Regions from separate parts of the Dyella sp. 2HG41-7 genome, predicted to be linked through region 2. Evidence: predicted binding sites of a transcription regulator. Region 2 holds the regulator's gene; the other holds the start of a gene.
What was found. The regulator sigma-54, encoded in region 2, starts transcription at its own class of promoters, with help from an activator protein. The targets are predictions, from matches to a motif close to TGGCACGNGCNTTGC.
Positions count from the first base shown of each region.

Region 1: the regulator sigma-54 is predicted to act here: its motif matches at 3,055-3,069, upstream of glnA (type I glutamate--ammonia ligase).

Region 1 covers NZ_JAJEJV010000004.1:132,512-139,685, forward strand. The annotation lists gene L0U79_RS01970 (ligand-binding sensor domain-containing diguanylate cyclase) at 1-1,517, shown strand, start outside; gene glnA (type I glutamate--ammonia ligase) at 1,599-3,008, opposite strand; gene L0U79_RS01980 (undecaprenyl-diphosphate phosphatase) at 3,283-4,080, shown strand; gene L0U79_RS01985 (LysR family transcriptional regulator) at 4,247-5,224, opposite strand; gene L0U79_RS01990 (efflux RND transporter periplasmic adaptor subunit) at 5,390-6,652, shown strand; gene L0U79_RS01995 (efflux RND transporter permease subunit) at 6,826-7,174, shown strand, end outside.
Region 2 covers NZ_JAJEJV010000004.1:3,455,703-3,462,876, forward strand. The annotation lists gene lptA (lipopolysaccharide transport periplasmic protein LptA) at 1-587, shown strand, start outside; gene lptC (LPS export ABC transporter periplasmic protein LptC) at 1-28, shown strand, start outside; gene lptB (LPS export ABC transporter ATP-binding protein) at 597-1,316, shown strand; gene L0U79_RS17090 (RNA polymerase factor sigma-54) at 1,727-3,199, shown strand; gene raiA (ribosome-associated translation inhibitor RaiA) at 3,374-3,697, shown strand; gene hprK (HPr(Ser) kinase/phosphatase) at 3,963-4,913, shown strand; gene rapZ (RNase adapter RapZ) at 4,918-5,817, shown strand; gene L0U79_RS17110 (PTS fructose IIA subunit family protein) at 5,861-6,253, shown strand; gene L0U79_RS17115 (HPr family phosphocarrier protein) at 6,246-6,515, shown strand; gene ptsP (phosphoenolpyruvate--protein phosphotransferase) at 6,638-7,174, shown strand, end outside.

The DNA of each region.
Region 1 (7,174 bases), 3.3 Mb from region 2:
CCGTGCGACGCATCGAACCCATCGGCAGTTCCATCTGGTATCTCACCGGACATGGCATCAGCATCGCGGCCAACGCTGCGCAGACGGGCGACTTCCGCAATCTGTTCAGCAGCCCCGACGATCCCAGCAGCTTGCCGAACAATCTGGTGAGTTCGGTCACCACCGATCCGCGAGGACGCCTTTGGGTCGGCACCTATGGCGGACTGGCGATGCTGGAATCGCGCCCGGACGATGCGTCGTATCGCTTCCGCACCCTGGGCATGGCGCAAGGCTTGAGCAGCGACAACATCAACGCGGTGCAATCGGACAACCAGGGCGACCTGTGGGTCAGCCTGCCGAACGGCGTGTCGAAGATAGACGGCCAAACGCATGCCGTGCATAACCTAAGCGTGCGCGATGGCTTGCGGATATCCAGTTACATCTATGCCGCCGCGGCGCGCGCGCCGACCGGCGAAATCATGTTCGGCGGTTTGGGCGGCCTCACCGTCGTTCGCCCCACCTGGCAGCCGATGCGCCACGGCGATGCGCCGCTGGTGGTGACGGATGCGGTGCTCAACGGCGCGGCGCTTCCGTTCGGCGCACTTCCGCAATCGAACGAGTCGATAAAACTGAAACCGCACAACCGCAGTCTTCGCATCGATTTCGCGCTGCTCGATTATCAGGCGCCGCAAGAGACTAGCTACAGCTACCGCATGGAAGGTTTCGACGACAGTTGGATCGACGTACCGCGCGGCAGCCTGCCCAGTGCGATCTACACCAACTTGCCGCACGGTACGTACACGTTGCATCTGCGCGCTACCACGCAAGGCCTGCAATCGCGCGTCGCCGAAACGACGCTACACGTGGTCGCTGCGCCGCGCTGGTACGAAACCATCGTGGCGTTGATCCTCGCGGCAGTGTTGGCGCTCGCCGTGCTGCTAGGCGTGGTCCAACTTCGCACGCTGTACTTGCGTCGCCAGGCCATGCATCTGCAAGAACAAGTCGATGTGCGCACGCGCGATCTTATTATCGCCAATCAACGTCTGGATCAGTTGGCGAGCACCGACGAACTGACCGGCATCTTCAATCGCCGCCGATTGCTGGAGATGGCCGAAGGCATCCGCCGGCTCGCGTGCGACGGCAACGCGTGCATCGCCTTGCTCGATCTGGATCACTTCAAGCATGTGAACGATTCGTACGGCCACCTCGCCGGCGATCAGGTGATTCGCGTGGTTTGCGGCATCCTGCTGGAGCATTGTCGCGACGGCGACGTGGTCGGTCGCTACGGCGGCGAAGAATTGCTGGTGTGCCTGCCGGATGGCACGTTGGAGCAAGGTTTGGCCGTGGCCGAGCGCATTCGCTTCGCGCTGGCCAACTGCCCGGTCATGCACGAAGGCCAGACCATCATCATCACCGCCAGCATCGGCGTGGCGGCATGGCGCGACGGCGAAACGCTTTCGCAATGGCTGACGCGCGCGGACGGCGCGCTGTACGAAGCCAAGCATGGCGGACGCAATCGCTGCGTCGGTGTCGGCTGATCGAACGAATTCGTGTTGCGTCGTCGCAAAAAAACAACGGGCGCCGAGGCGCCCGTGTTTGTGTCGCACCTGCGAACGCGATCAGATCGCGTAGTACATCTGGAATTCCAACGGATGCGTACTGGCGCGGTAACGCGTCACTTCCTGCATCTTCAGTTCGATGTAGGCATCGATGAAGTCGTCGGTGAACACGCCACCGGCCTTCAGGAAGTCGCGGTCCTTATCGAGCGCTTCCAGCGCGGCGTCGAGGCTGGAGCACACCTGCGGGATGTTCTTCTCTTCTTCCGGCGGCAGATCGTAGAGATCCTTGTCGGCCGGCGCGCCCGGGTCGATCTTGTTCAAGATGCCGTCGAGGCCCGCCATCATCAGCGCGGTGAAGGTGAGGTAGCCCGACTGCATCGGATCGGGGAAGCGCACTTCGATGCGGCGACCCTTCGGGTTCGACACGAACGGAATGCGGCAGCTCGCCGAGCGGTTGCGGGCGGAATACGCCAGCATCACCGGCGCTTCGAAGCCCGGCACCAGGCGCTTGTAGCTGTTGGTGGTGGAATTGGCGAACGCGTTGATGGCCTTGGCGTGCTTGAAGATGCCGCCGATGTACCACAGCGCCGTCTGCGACAGTCCGCCGTACAGATCGCCGGAGAACAGGTTCTTGCCGTCCTTCGCCAACGACTGATGCACGTGCATGCCGCTGCCGTTGTCGCCGACGATCGGCTTGGGCATGAAGGTGACGGTCTTGCCGTTCTGGTGCGCCACGTTCTTGATGACGTATTTCATCGTCATCAGTTCGTCGGCCTTCTTCACCAGCGTGTTGAACTTGGTGCCGATTTCGCACTGGCCGGCGTTGGCCACTTCGTGGTGATGCACTTCGACCACCTGGCCAAGCGATTCCAGCACTTTGCACATGTCGGCGCGCAGATCGCCCAACGAGTCGACCGGGCTCACGGGGAAGTAGCCGCCCTTCACGCCCGGACGGTGACCGCTGTTGCCTTCGTCGTACTTGAAGCGCGAACTCCACGCGGCTTCCTGCGATTCGATTTCGTAGAACACGCGGCCCATGTCGTTCTGCCAGCGCACGGAATCGAAGATGAAGAATTCCGGCTCCGGACCGAAGAACGCGGTGTCGGCCAAACCGGTGGACTTCAAGAACGCTTCGCCGCGCTTGGCGATGGAGCGCGGATCGCGGCCGTAGGCCTGCATGGTGCTGGGTTCGAGCACGTCGCAATGCAGAACCAGCTGCGTATGACCGCTGAACGGATCGAGGTAAGCCGTGTCCGGATCGGGCAGCAGCACCATGTCCGATTCGTTGATGCCCTTCCAGCCGGAGATCGACGAACCGTCGAACATCTTGCCGTCTTCGAAGGTGGACTCGTCGATGGCGTGGGCGGGGAAGGTGACGTGGTGATGCTTGCCGAGCATGTCGGCGAAACGCAGGTCGACAAACTCGACCTCATGTTCCGTGATCAGGTCGAGCACTTGCTTGGCGGACATGTAAAACCTCGATGATGTCGTGAATGGGGATCGCGCGTGCTTTATGGCAAGCACCGTACCAACTTCAAAAAGATTTGCAGTTCAAAATCTTACCTAAAATCAGGCGAGGATTGCGAATGTTTTTTGCACCAAACAGTGGCTCTTTTTGCACCATTTACGTGCAAATCGATCCGAATGTCCTGTTCACGCGCCGCAAGGAAAAATTAAGCCTAAAGCTATACCGTTTTTTTGCAGGCCGCCCTACTTCACACTTTTCCGATCAAGGAGCCCCCACGTGCACGACCTTTTGAACGTGATCCTGCTCGGGATCGTCGAGGGTATTACCGAATTTCTACCCATCTCCAGTACCGGACATCTGCTGATCGCGGAGAAGTTCGGGCTCGGCGCCCGGTCCGATTTGTTCAACGTGGGAATTCAGGCCGGGGCGATTCTCGCCATCACGCTGATCTATTGGGGCCGCATCTGGCAATTGCTGACGCAGTGGAAGGAGCCAGCCAACCGCGCGTATCTCGCCAAATTGATCGTGGCGTTTTTGATCACCTGCGTGCTCGGCCTGGTGGTCACACATTACGGATTCAAATTGCCTGAAACGATCACGCCGATTGCGTGGGCGTTGTTGATCGGCGGCTTCTGGATACTGGGTGCAGAGGCGTTGGCGGCGCGTCAGATCGATCGCAGCGAAGTCACTTGGCGGGTCGCGATTCTGGTGGGCATCGCGCAAATGGTGGCGGGCATTTTTCCAGGCACCTCGCGTTCGGGCGCGACGATTTTTACGGCGATGCTCGCCGGCACCAGCAATCGTCCGGCGGCGACGGAGTTTTCGTTCCTGGTCGGCATACCGACCATGTATGCCGCCACCGGCTACGAACTTTTGAAAGTGCTCAAAAGCGGCGGTGCCGCGAACGAAGACTGGACGGCGTTGATCATCGGTTTCGTGGTGTCGCTGATCGTGGCGTTTATCGCGGTGAAATGGCTGCTTTCGTATATCCGCACGCACCGCTTTACGTGGTTTGCGGTGTATCGCATCGCGCTGGGTGCGGCGTTGTTGTTGCTGATTCCGGCGGGTGGCTAGTAACAGTTCCCTCTCCCCTTCGGGGAGAGGGTTAGGGTGAGGGGTCACGGCTTGCGGGGAATCGTGATTGCGCGTGCGAGTTACGCTTTTCGCTCCAACAAATATCGCGCAAGTTTCGCCCCTCACCCCAGCCCTCGCCCCGGAGGGGAGAGGGAGCGAAGTACGCTCACTGCGTACGCAACGGCTTTTCTTTGTTGTTCGGCACCGGCGGCCGAAATGCTTCCACCACCGGCGCAATCGGGCACACCGATTCGAACGGACGCTCGAACAACTCGCTCGCCCATTCGATAAACGCCTGCACGCGCGCCGATAAGTGTTTCTTCTGCGGATACACGATCCACACGTTCTTACCGATGGATACCGTGTCGGTCATGATCGGCTCGAGTTTGCCCAGATCCAGCGCGCAGGCCGCCAGCACGTGCGGCGCCTGGATGATGCCTAAGCCCGCGACGGCTGCCTGGATCACCGACTCGCCGTCGTTCATCAACAAATGCGCATTCACATCCACTTCGATACGGCCGTTCGGCGTGTCGAACTGCCACTGGCGCGGCCGCCCGTTGGGGTAGACGTAGTTGATGCAGCGGTGGTCCTTCAATTCTTCGAGGCAGGTCGGCGCGCCGTAGCGCTGCAGATATTCCGGCGACGCCAGCAGCACGTTGCGGAAATAGCCAATCTTGCGGGCGATCAGGCTGGAATCCTCCAGATCGCCCATACGGATAGCGCAGTCCACGCCTTCCTCGTTCAGGTCGTACGGGAAGTCGCACATCATCAGTTCCAGACGGATGTCCGGGTAACGACGCTCGAATTCCTGCAGCCGCGGCACGATCGCCGCCCGCCCGACAGACGCCGACATGCCCACCCGCAGCTTGCCGGTGGGTTTACGGTGGGAATAGCCCAGCGCCTCGGTCGCTTCGGCGAGATCAGCGAGGATCTCCTTGCAACGTGTATAAAACGAGGCGCCATCGTCGGTTAAACGCAGAGTACGGGTGGAGCGGAACAGCAGGCGCACGCCCAAGTGTTCTTCCAATCGGGACACGGCGCGGCTGACGCCGGAAGGGGTCATGCCCAACTGGGCGGCGGCAGACGCAAAACTCTTCGCCTCGACCACCCGGACGAACGCGGAGATAGCGGAAAAGTCTTCCATAGCACGATCCAAAATACATTGTGTTGACGATTATGCGCCCATTCGTGATTGAGAGTCACGAGTGGCTTGCGCAAGAAACGGATTTTCTAAACTGTACGGTATACCCATTATTCGTTTCCCGAACGTGCTGCATTGCGGCATGAAGGGTTCTATTGGGAGCGAATGATGTTGAAGAAAGCCATCCTGGCCAGTTTGGTCATTGCAGCGGTAGCCGGCAGCTGGGCTTTGCTCGGTAACCATGGCGGCGGCAGCGCGCATGCTCAAGGCGCCGGCGGGCAAATGGGCCCGCCCGACGTCACCGTCGCCTCCGTCATGGTGAGGCCGGTCAGCGATGCGGCCGAGTTCACCGGCCAGCTGCAGGCGGTCGACGACGTGGACGTGCGTCCGCGCGTGGGCGGGTATATCGACGCCATCCAATTCAAGGAAGGCGCTCAGGTACACAAAGGCGATGTGTTGTTCCGCATCGATCCGCGTCCCTTCCAGGCGGAAGTGGATCGCCTGACCGCGAACGCGGCCCAGGCCAAGGCGCAACTGGGCTTGGCGCAAGCCAATGCCGCGCGCGCTACGCGCCTGCTCGCGCAGCACGCGATTTCGCAGGAAGACGCCGACGGCATGAGCACCGCCGAACAAAGCGCCAAAGCAACACTTGAAGCATCCACGGCGGCGTTGGCCACCGCGAAGCTCAATCTGGATTGGACGCAAGTGCGTGCGCCGATCGATGGGCGCGTAAGTAACGCGCACATCATGCCGGGCAACTTGGTGTCCAGTTCGGACGTGCTCACCAGCGTGGTGTCGACGAATCCGATCTACGTCTACTTCGACGTCGACGAACATACGTGGCTGAAACTCGACCGCCTGCAACGGGAGGCGGACAAGAACAGCCACACCGCGCGCATCGAAGCAACGATGGCGCTCGCCGACGAACAAGGTTATCCGCACACCGGTCGCATCGACTTTGTCGACAACCAGGTACGCACCGGCTCCGGCACGATGCGTTTGCGCGCGGTGTTCGACGACGAGAACGGTCTGCTGACGCCAGGTTTGTACGCGCATGTGCGTCTGCAAAGCGGTCAACCGCGTCCGCGCGTGTTGATCGACGATCGCGCAGTCGGCACCGATCTGGGCAATCAGTTCGTCTACGTGGTCGATGGGCAGCACAAGGTGGAATACCGCAAGGTGGAAACCGGTCCGCTGTTCCACGGCTTGCGCGTGATCGACGACGGTTTGAACGCCGGCGACGTGATCGTGATCAACGGTCTGCAACACGTGCGGCCGGGCGCGCAAGTCAATCCGCAGCAGGTGACGATGGATAACCGCCTGGACGCACAGGACAAAGCGTTGGTGGATGCGGCGGCGACGAACCCGGATGGAAACGATACGCGCACGGCGCAGGCGAACAACGTTGCGCAAAAGCATCAGCAGGGTTGATGCCCTTCCTCCTCTCCCCTCTGGGAGAGGACCGAGGTGAGGGGCGGATCTTGCGAACAAGCGACATCAAAGAACCGCTTCGTATGTAGAACTTCGCAAGTGTGTCCCCTCACCCCAACCCTCTCCCCGCAGGGGAGAGGGAGCAATTCGCGGCAAGTATTGAGAGAACTTTCATGAAAAACATTGCACAGTTTTTCGTCGATCGGCCCATCATGGCCGCCGTGCTTTCGCTGATCTTCGTGATCGCGGGCAGCATCGCGGTGTTCAAGCTGCCGATCAGCGAATACCCGGAAGTCGTGCCGCCCACGGTGGTGGTGCGCGCCAACTATCCGGGCGCAAGTCCCGAGGTGATCGGCGAAACCGTTGCCACGCCGCTGGAAGAACAGATCAACGGCGTCGAAGGCATGTTGTATTCGTCCTCGCAGGCGACCAGCGACGGCCAGATGACGCTGACGGTGACGTTCGCGCTCGGCACCGATCTCAACAACGCGCAGGTGGAAGTGCAAAACCGCGTGTCGCAAG
Region 2 (7,174 bases):
TGCAACCGGCACTAGCAAAGCAGGATGACCGCAACCAGCCGATCCACGTGGTGCATGCGGACAGCTTCGACGGTTACAACCAGCCCAACACGATCAGCACCTTCACCGGCGCCGTGTTGATCACGCAGGGCACGATGAAACTCACCGGTCAGGTTGCGAAAATTTATACGGCGAAGGAAGACACGTCCGTCGATCACATCATCGTGACCGGCACGCCGCAAAAGCGTCCGCATATCGAGCAGATCGACGACAGCGGCAACCTGATGACCGGCGACGCCGATCAGCTTTACTACGACAACGTCAACGGCATCGCCATTCTCACTGGCAACGCCAACGTGCACCAACAGAACAAAGGCGACGCGCACGGCGCCAAGCTCACCTACAACACGCAAACCAGCTACATGGTCGGCGAAAGCAGCAGCAGCGGTCAGGTCACGATGACCTTCCTGCCGAAACAGAAGCCGCTGCCGCCGCCGAAGCATGGCGCGCCCGCTTCGACGCCGGCCACCAACGCTCCCGCCAAACCGGCATCGTCATCCAGCACCAAAGCGCCGGCGCCCGCCAGCAGCGCGCCGTCGAAGGGATAATCATTACTCATGCTTTCCGCAGAAGGTCTGCAAAAAAGTTTCCGCGCGCGCCAAGTGGTGCGCGATTTTGCGTTTTCGATTCGCCAGGGCGAAGTGGTGGGCCTGCTCGGTCCCAACGGCGCCGGTAAAACCACCTGCTTCTACATGATCGTGGGTTTGATCGAAGCCGACGCCGGCTCCATCAAACTCGACAAGCGCGACATCACTGGCCTTCCCATGCATGCGCGCGCCAAACTTGGCATCGGTTATTTGCCGCAGGAAGCGTCCGTTTTCCGTCGTCTCAGCGTCGCCGACAACATCATGGCGGTGCTGGAATTGCGCGAAGGCTTGGATCAACGCAAGCGCGATGCCGAATTGGAAAGCTTGCTCGACGAACTGAAAATCGCGCACATCGCGACGCAAAAAGGCATCAGCCTGTCGGGCGGCGAACGTCGCCGTGTTGAAATTGCACGCGCCCTCGCCGCGCAGCCGCGTTACATGTTGCTGGACGAACCGTTCGCGGGCGTCGACCCGATTTCAGTCGGCGAAATCCAACGCATCGTGCGACATCTGAAGGAGCGCGGGATCGGTGTGCTGATCACCGATCACAACGTGCGCGAAACCCTGGGCATTTGCGATCGCGCCTACATCATGAACGAGGGCGAGGTGCTCTCGCGCGGCACGCCGGCGCATATTCTGGCGGACGAGCGGGTTCGCGAAGTGTATCTGGGCCGCGAATTCCGTTTGTAATACTCCAACTTCGCCGTCCGCACAAGTTGCAATTTGCGCCGCTTCACACCCACGGCACGGGCAGGTATTTCCGGCCATAGCAACTATGGCCGACACTCCGTCTAAGGGTTAGGATGAGGCCAAGGGATGCGCTGACTCATTCTACGTTGGTGGCATGATGTCCAGAAGGCTTGCAGGATGTGTTGCGCGGCGCAGGGAAGACTGGCCGTCTTTTCAAGCCGCGCGACGCAGCCTGCGAGCCTTCTGGACATCACCCTTCGGGCCGGTCCTGTCTGTTCGCAGATCACAGGGCCATCGGCGAAGGCAGACTGGCCGTCTGTCGAGACGATGGACCGAAGAGATGCGAACAGACAGGACCGGTGACACCTACGTAGAATGAGTCAGCGCATCCCACAACCCTTTCGCCAGGCATGAAACCAGGGCTTCAGTTCCGTCTAAATCAACAGCTGGCTCTTACGCCACAACTGCAACAGGCCATTCGCCTGCTGCAATTGTCGCAACTGGAGCTGGCTGCCGAGTTGCGTCAACTTGCCGAGAGCAATCCGCTGCTCGAGTTCGCCGAAGATGCATCGGAAGAACAAGACGAAACCGAAACCGATGGCGAATTCGAAAACGAATTCGATGCGCCGGTAACCGTCAGCAGCGATTCGGCATCGGGCAGCGACGGCAACGACGAGGCGCCGGATTGGGCGGAACCGGAAATGAGTTCCGACGAGCCGATCGATTTTTCGTCGTCCAACGGCAGCGGTAATTCGAACAATCGCGACGACGAAGGCATGGAACCGCAGAATGCGGCGCCCGAGTCGCTGCAGGAACATCTGCTGTGGCAACTTAATCTCACACCGATGGATCCACGCGCCAAGGCCATCGCCACGGTGCTGATCGACGCGCTTAACACCGACGGTTATTTGGAAGAAGGTCTCGATGCGGTGCTCGCGGCGCTTCCTCCGCACCTGAAAGCCACTCTCGAAGAAGTGGAAGCCGTACGCCGCCGATTGCAGCACTTCGACCCTGCCGGCGTGGCGAGCATCGACCTTCCCGATTGTCTTCGCGCTCAGCTGGAGCAGTTCGCGCCCAGCACGCCGCATCGGGACCTGGCGTTGCGCATCGTCGAAAACGAATTGGAACTCTTGGCGCGCAACGACATGGCCAAGCTCGCTCGCCGCCTGCACGCGACCGAGGAAGAAACCACCGGCGCCGCCTTGCTTATCCGCAGCCTGGACCCGCGTCCCGGCGCGGCGATGGACACCACGCCCGTCGAATACGTGGCGCCCGACGTCTACGCCCGCAAGGACGGCACGCGCTGGCGCGTGCTCCTGAACCCGGACAGCCAACCCAAGCTCAGCCTCAACCAGCATTACTGCAGTCTTATCGCCCAGGCGCGCAGCGACGACGCCAGCTGGATGCGCGGTCAACTGCAGGAAGCGCGCTGGCTGATTAAGAGTTTGGAGTCTCGTGCCGAAACACTCCTAAAGGTCGCCGACGCCATCGTGAGACGGCAAAGCGCCTTTCTGGACTACGGTCCGGAAGCCATGCAGCCGTTAGTGCTGCGTGAAGTGGCCGAGGAGGTGGGTATGCATGAGTCGACGATTTCACGTGTAACGACCCGCAAATACATTCACACGCCGCGCGGCACCTACGAGCTGAAGTATTTCTTTTCCAGCGGCGTGTCCACCGAGGACGGCGGCAGCGCATCGGCTACCGCCATTCAAGCGATGCTGCGCAAGCTGGTCGACAACGAAGACCCGCGCAAGCCGCTGTCCGATCAGGCGCTCGCCGAAGAGTTGCACGGCAAAGGCATTCAGGTAGCGCGCCGTACGGTGGCGAAATACCGAGAAATTCTGCGCATTCCCAGTTCCAGCGAGCGACAACGCAGCAGTTGAAGTCCGCACGCCCGAAAAATTTTTTCAGGGAACTTGTGGCTTCATGGAACGATCCCATTTTCAGGAGTAAGGTTTATTCAAAGTCTCTAGCTTCACGGTGCAACGATTGTTTCACGGCAATCCGCGCATCGATCAACGCCGCCACTGGCGGCCAGCTCTAGAAGGAGGCGCACCATGCAATTCCAACTCAGTGGTCAAAAGATCGACGTCACTCCCGCCCTGCGCAATCACGTGACAACCAAGCTCGATCGATTGACTCGCCTCGATGACCGCATCGTAAGCCTGAGCGTCGTACTCTCGGTCGACAAGCTTCAGCAACGTGCCGAGGGAACCGTCAAAGTCGTGGGCAGTACGCTGCACGCCGAAGCCACCGAGAACGATATGTACGCCTCTATAGACAATCTCTTCGACAAACTCGTCGATCAGCTGCGCCGTTACCGTGAAAAGCTGTGCGACAAACATCAACGCGAAGTACGCGAAATCCGACAATACGGCTGACACGCCCAGCCGTACCTATCCCTCTCTCCGACCGGAGAGAGGGATAGAACAAAAGGCCGCAAGACTGGAAATCGATGGATCTCGCCCTTATTTAGAAACGATCCGAACTTCAGTCATCTCCAACCGCCGCAAGCTCCCATTTCTCCCCAAAATCCTCGCCCCATAGCGGGACACGAGGCGGCGAAGCGACCCTTCAAGCCACCAAACTGGCACAATGTTCCCGCCGCCGCCCCGATGAGGCAGCCCTGCGGCAAAGGGAACATCCTTGGAACGGCTTACCGCACGACAACTCTTCGACGATATCCACGAGCGCATGGCGCTCCGGTGGGTGGCGGGCATGCGCGGCGAAATGCGCGTGCTGGAATACGGCTCCACGCCGGCGCGCCGTCCGTCGCTGGTGGGTTATCTCAACGTTATTTACCCGAACAAAATCCAGATTGTCGGCACGGAAGAACTGAGTTTTCTCGACAGCCTGGATTCGCGCCAACGTTGGGAAGTGATCCACAAAGCAGCCGCCACGCATCCTGTCGCATTTATCGTCACTAAAGATCAACCGATTCCCGCCGACTTGCGCGAAGTCGCCGAGGAAACCGATACGCCGCTTTGGATCAGCTCCAAGCGCGGTCACGAATTGCTGACGTGGATGCAATATCACCTCGCGCGCACGATGGCGCCGCGTCTAACGTTGCACGGCGTGTTGCTGGAAGTGTTTTCCATCGGCGTGCTGATTACCGGCGAAGCGGGTTCCGGCAAAAGCGAACTGGCGCTGGAACTGATCAGTCGCGGCCATCGACTGGTTGCCGACGATGCGCCCGAATTCACGCTGATCGCGCCGGATGTAATCGACGGCGCCTGTCCGGAATTGCTGCAAGATCTGTTGGAAGTGCGCGGCCTGGGCGTGCTCAACGTGCGCGAGATGTTCGGCCACACGTCGGTAAAGACGTCGAAATACTTGCGCCTGGTCATTCACCTCAAACCATTGCGCGACGGCGAAAATACGGATGCGCTGACGCGCCTCACCGGCGATGTCGGCCATCGCGAAATTTTCGATGTAAAGATGCCGATGATTACGTTGCCGGTCGCGCCCGGCCGCAACCTGGCGGTACTGGTCGAAGCGGCTGTGCGCAGCCATATGTTAAAGAGCAAGGGCATCGATCCTGCGACGAGCTTTATGGACCGCCAAGCCCATCAGATGCGCCGGCTCCCACCGTGGTGACCCCATGAGTCAATCTCAATACGAAGGCCTTATTTCCAACGACGATCCGAACGCCATTCATCTGGTCGTGCTTACCGGCATGTCCGGCGGCGGCAAAACGGTGGCGCTGCGCGCGCTGGAAGATCTCGAGTTCTACTGCGTCGACAACCTGCCGAGCGCGTTGCTGCCGCAGTTGGTCGAAGCGGCGACACGCGGCGACAGTCATCGTCGCCGCATCGCCGTCGGCGTGGATGTTCGAAATCGCGACGAAGATTTCCAACACATGCCCAAGGTGCTCTCGGCGCTCGCCAACACCGTGCAGGTGCATTTGATCTTTATCGATTGCAGCGATGCAGTGCTGACCAAGCGCTTCTCCGAAACGCGACGCCGACATCCGCTAGCCACGCGCGGCAGATCGTTGGCCGACGCGATCGCCGAAGAACGCAGGTTGTTGCGCCCGTTAATGGCGATCGCCGAGCGCGTGATCGATTCCAGCGATTTAAACGTGCACCAATTGCGTCGCTTTATCGCGACCGGTTACGCGCAAACCACGGCCGGCCTTACGTTGATGTTTCAGTCGTTCGCGTTCCGTCGCGGATTGCCGCTGGATTCCGATTTCGTGTTCGACGCCCGCTGCCTGCCCAACCCACATTGGGAACCGACGCTGCGCCCGCTATCCGGCAAGGACGGCCCGGTGCGCGAGTTCCTCGAACGGCAACCTTTGGTCGCCGAATACGAGGCCGACACGGCGCGCTGGCTCGACGCGTGGCTGCCGCGCTTCGAGGCGGACGATCGCAGTTACGTCACCATCTCCATCGGTTGCACCGGCGGACGTCACCGTTCGGTGTATCTGGTCGAAAAACTTGCAGCGCACTATCGCGCGACCCGCGAAGGCGTTCTCACATTCCATCGCGAACTTGAGTGATGTTTATGTTGTCTCTAACAAGCCTCTTTGAAGCCGCCGTGTCATGACCGTCGGCGTGCTTCTGATGACCCACGAGTCGGTTGGCCAGGCGCTGGTGAAAGCCGCACGTCACGTGCTGCCAAAACTGCCGCTGCGAGTCGCCACCGTGGAAGTGCCGGCGCGAGCCGATCCGGATGTCATGCGCACGCTGACTGCCAAGCATGCGCGCGAGCTGGATCACGGCGATGGCGTGCTGGTGTTGGCGGATCTGTATGGCGCGACGCCCTGCAATATCGGGCTGTCGCTGAGTACGGTGGGTGTAAGGCTGCGTTGTGTTTCAGGATTGAACCTACCCATGCTGCTGCGCGTACTCAATTACGCCGACAAGCCGCTGGACGAACTTGCGGAAATAGCGGCCAGCGGCGGTCGCGGAGGAATCTTCATCGATCATGCTTGAAAAAGATATTGTCGTCACCAACAAACTGGGCTTGCATGCCCGCGCATCGGCAAAGCTGGTGCAACTCGTGCAAAGTTTCAAATCCACCGTGTGGTTGATCAGCAAAGGCCGCGAAGTCAACGCACAGAGCATCATGGGCGTGATGATGTTGGCAGCGGGCATCGGCACGCCGCTCACGGTTCGCGCAGACGGTCCCGACGAATCGGCCGCGCTCAATGCGGTGGTGGAACTGTTCGATCGCAAATTCGACGAAGGCGCTTGAATGAAGCAAGGAACAAGGAACCAGGAACGGGAAAACTCGCGGCCGCAGCGTGACGCACGCCTGCGCGGCATCGATATTCTCCGTTCCCCGTTGCTTGTTTCCGTCGTTGCGGGAGGACGCCGATGAGGCAAATCCTGTCCGGCACGATGGCCTCTCGCGGCATGACCCTGGGACGCGCCCGCCTGGTTCAACCCAGCCGTTACCTGGTCGACACGCGCCCGTTGAACGAAGACGAAGTCTCGTCCGAACTCGAACATCTGCATAAAGCGCTCGACACCGCGCGACAAGAATTGCGCGAGCTGCGCGGAAAACTGCACGGCGCGTTGGCGCGCGAAGTCAACGAATTCATCGACGCGCACAGTCTGCTGCTCGACGATGCGGAGCTGCTGCGCGGCCTCGACGAGATGATCACCATCGGCCGCTATCGCGCCGGCGCGGCGCTGAAGAAGCAACGCGATCGACTCGCGGGCGTATTCAGCGCGATGGACGATCCGTATCTGCGCAGCCGCATGGAAGACGTCGACCAGGTAATCGGTCGCGTGATCTCCGCGTTGCAACGGCAAACCAGCGTGGAAGAACGCAAACTCGCCGCGCGCGTCGGCGAAATTCTCGTCGCCGACACGATTGCGCCGGCCGATATGGCGCACCTGGCCGGCCAC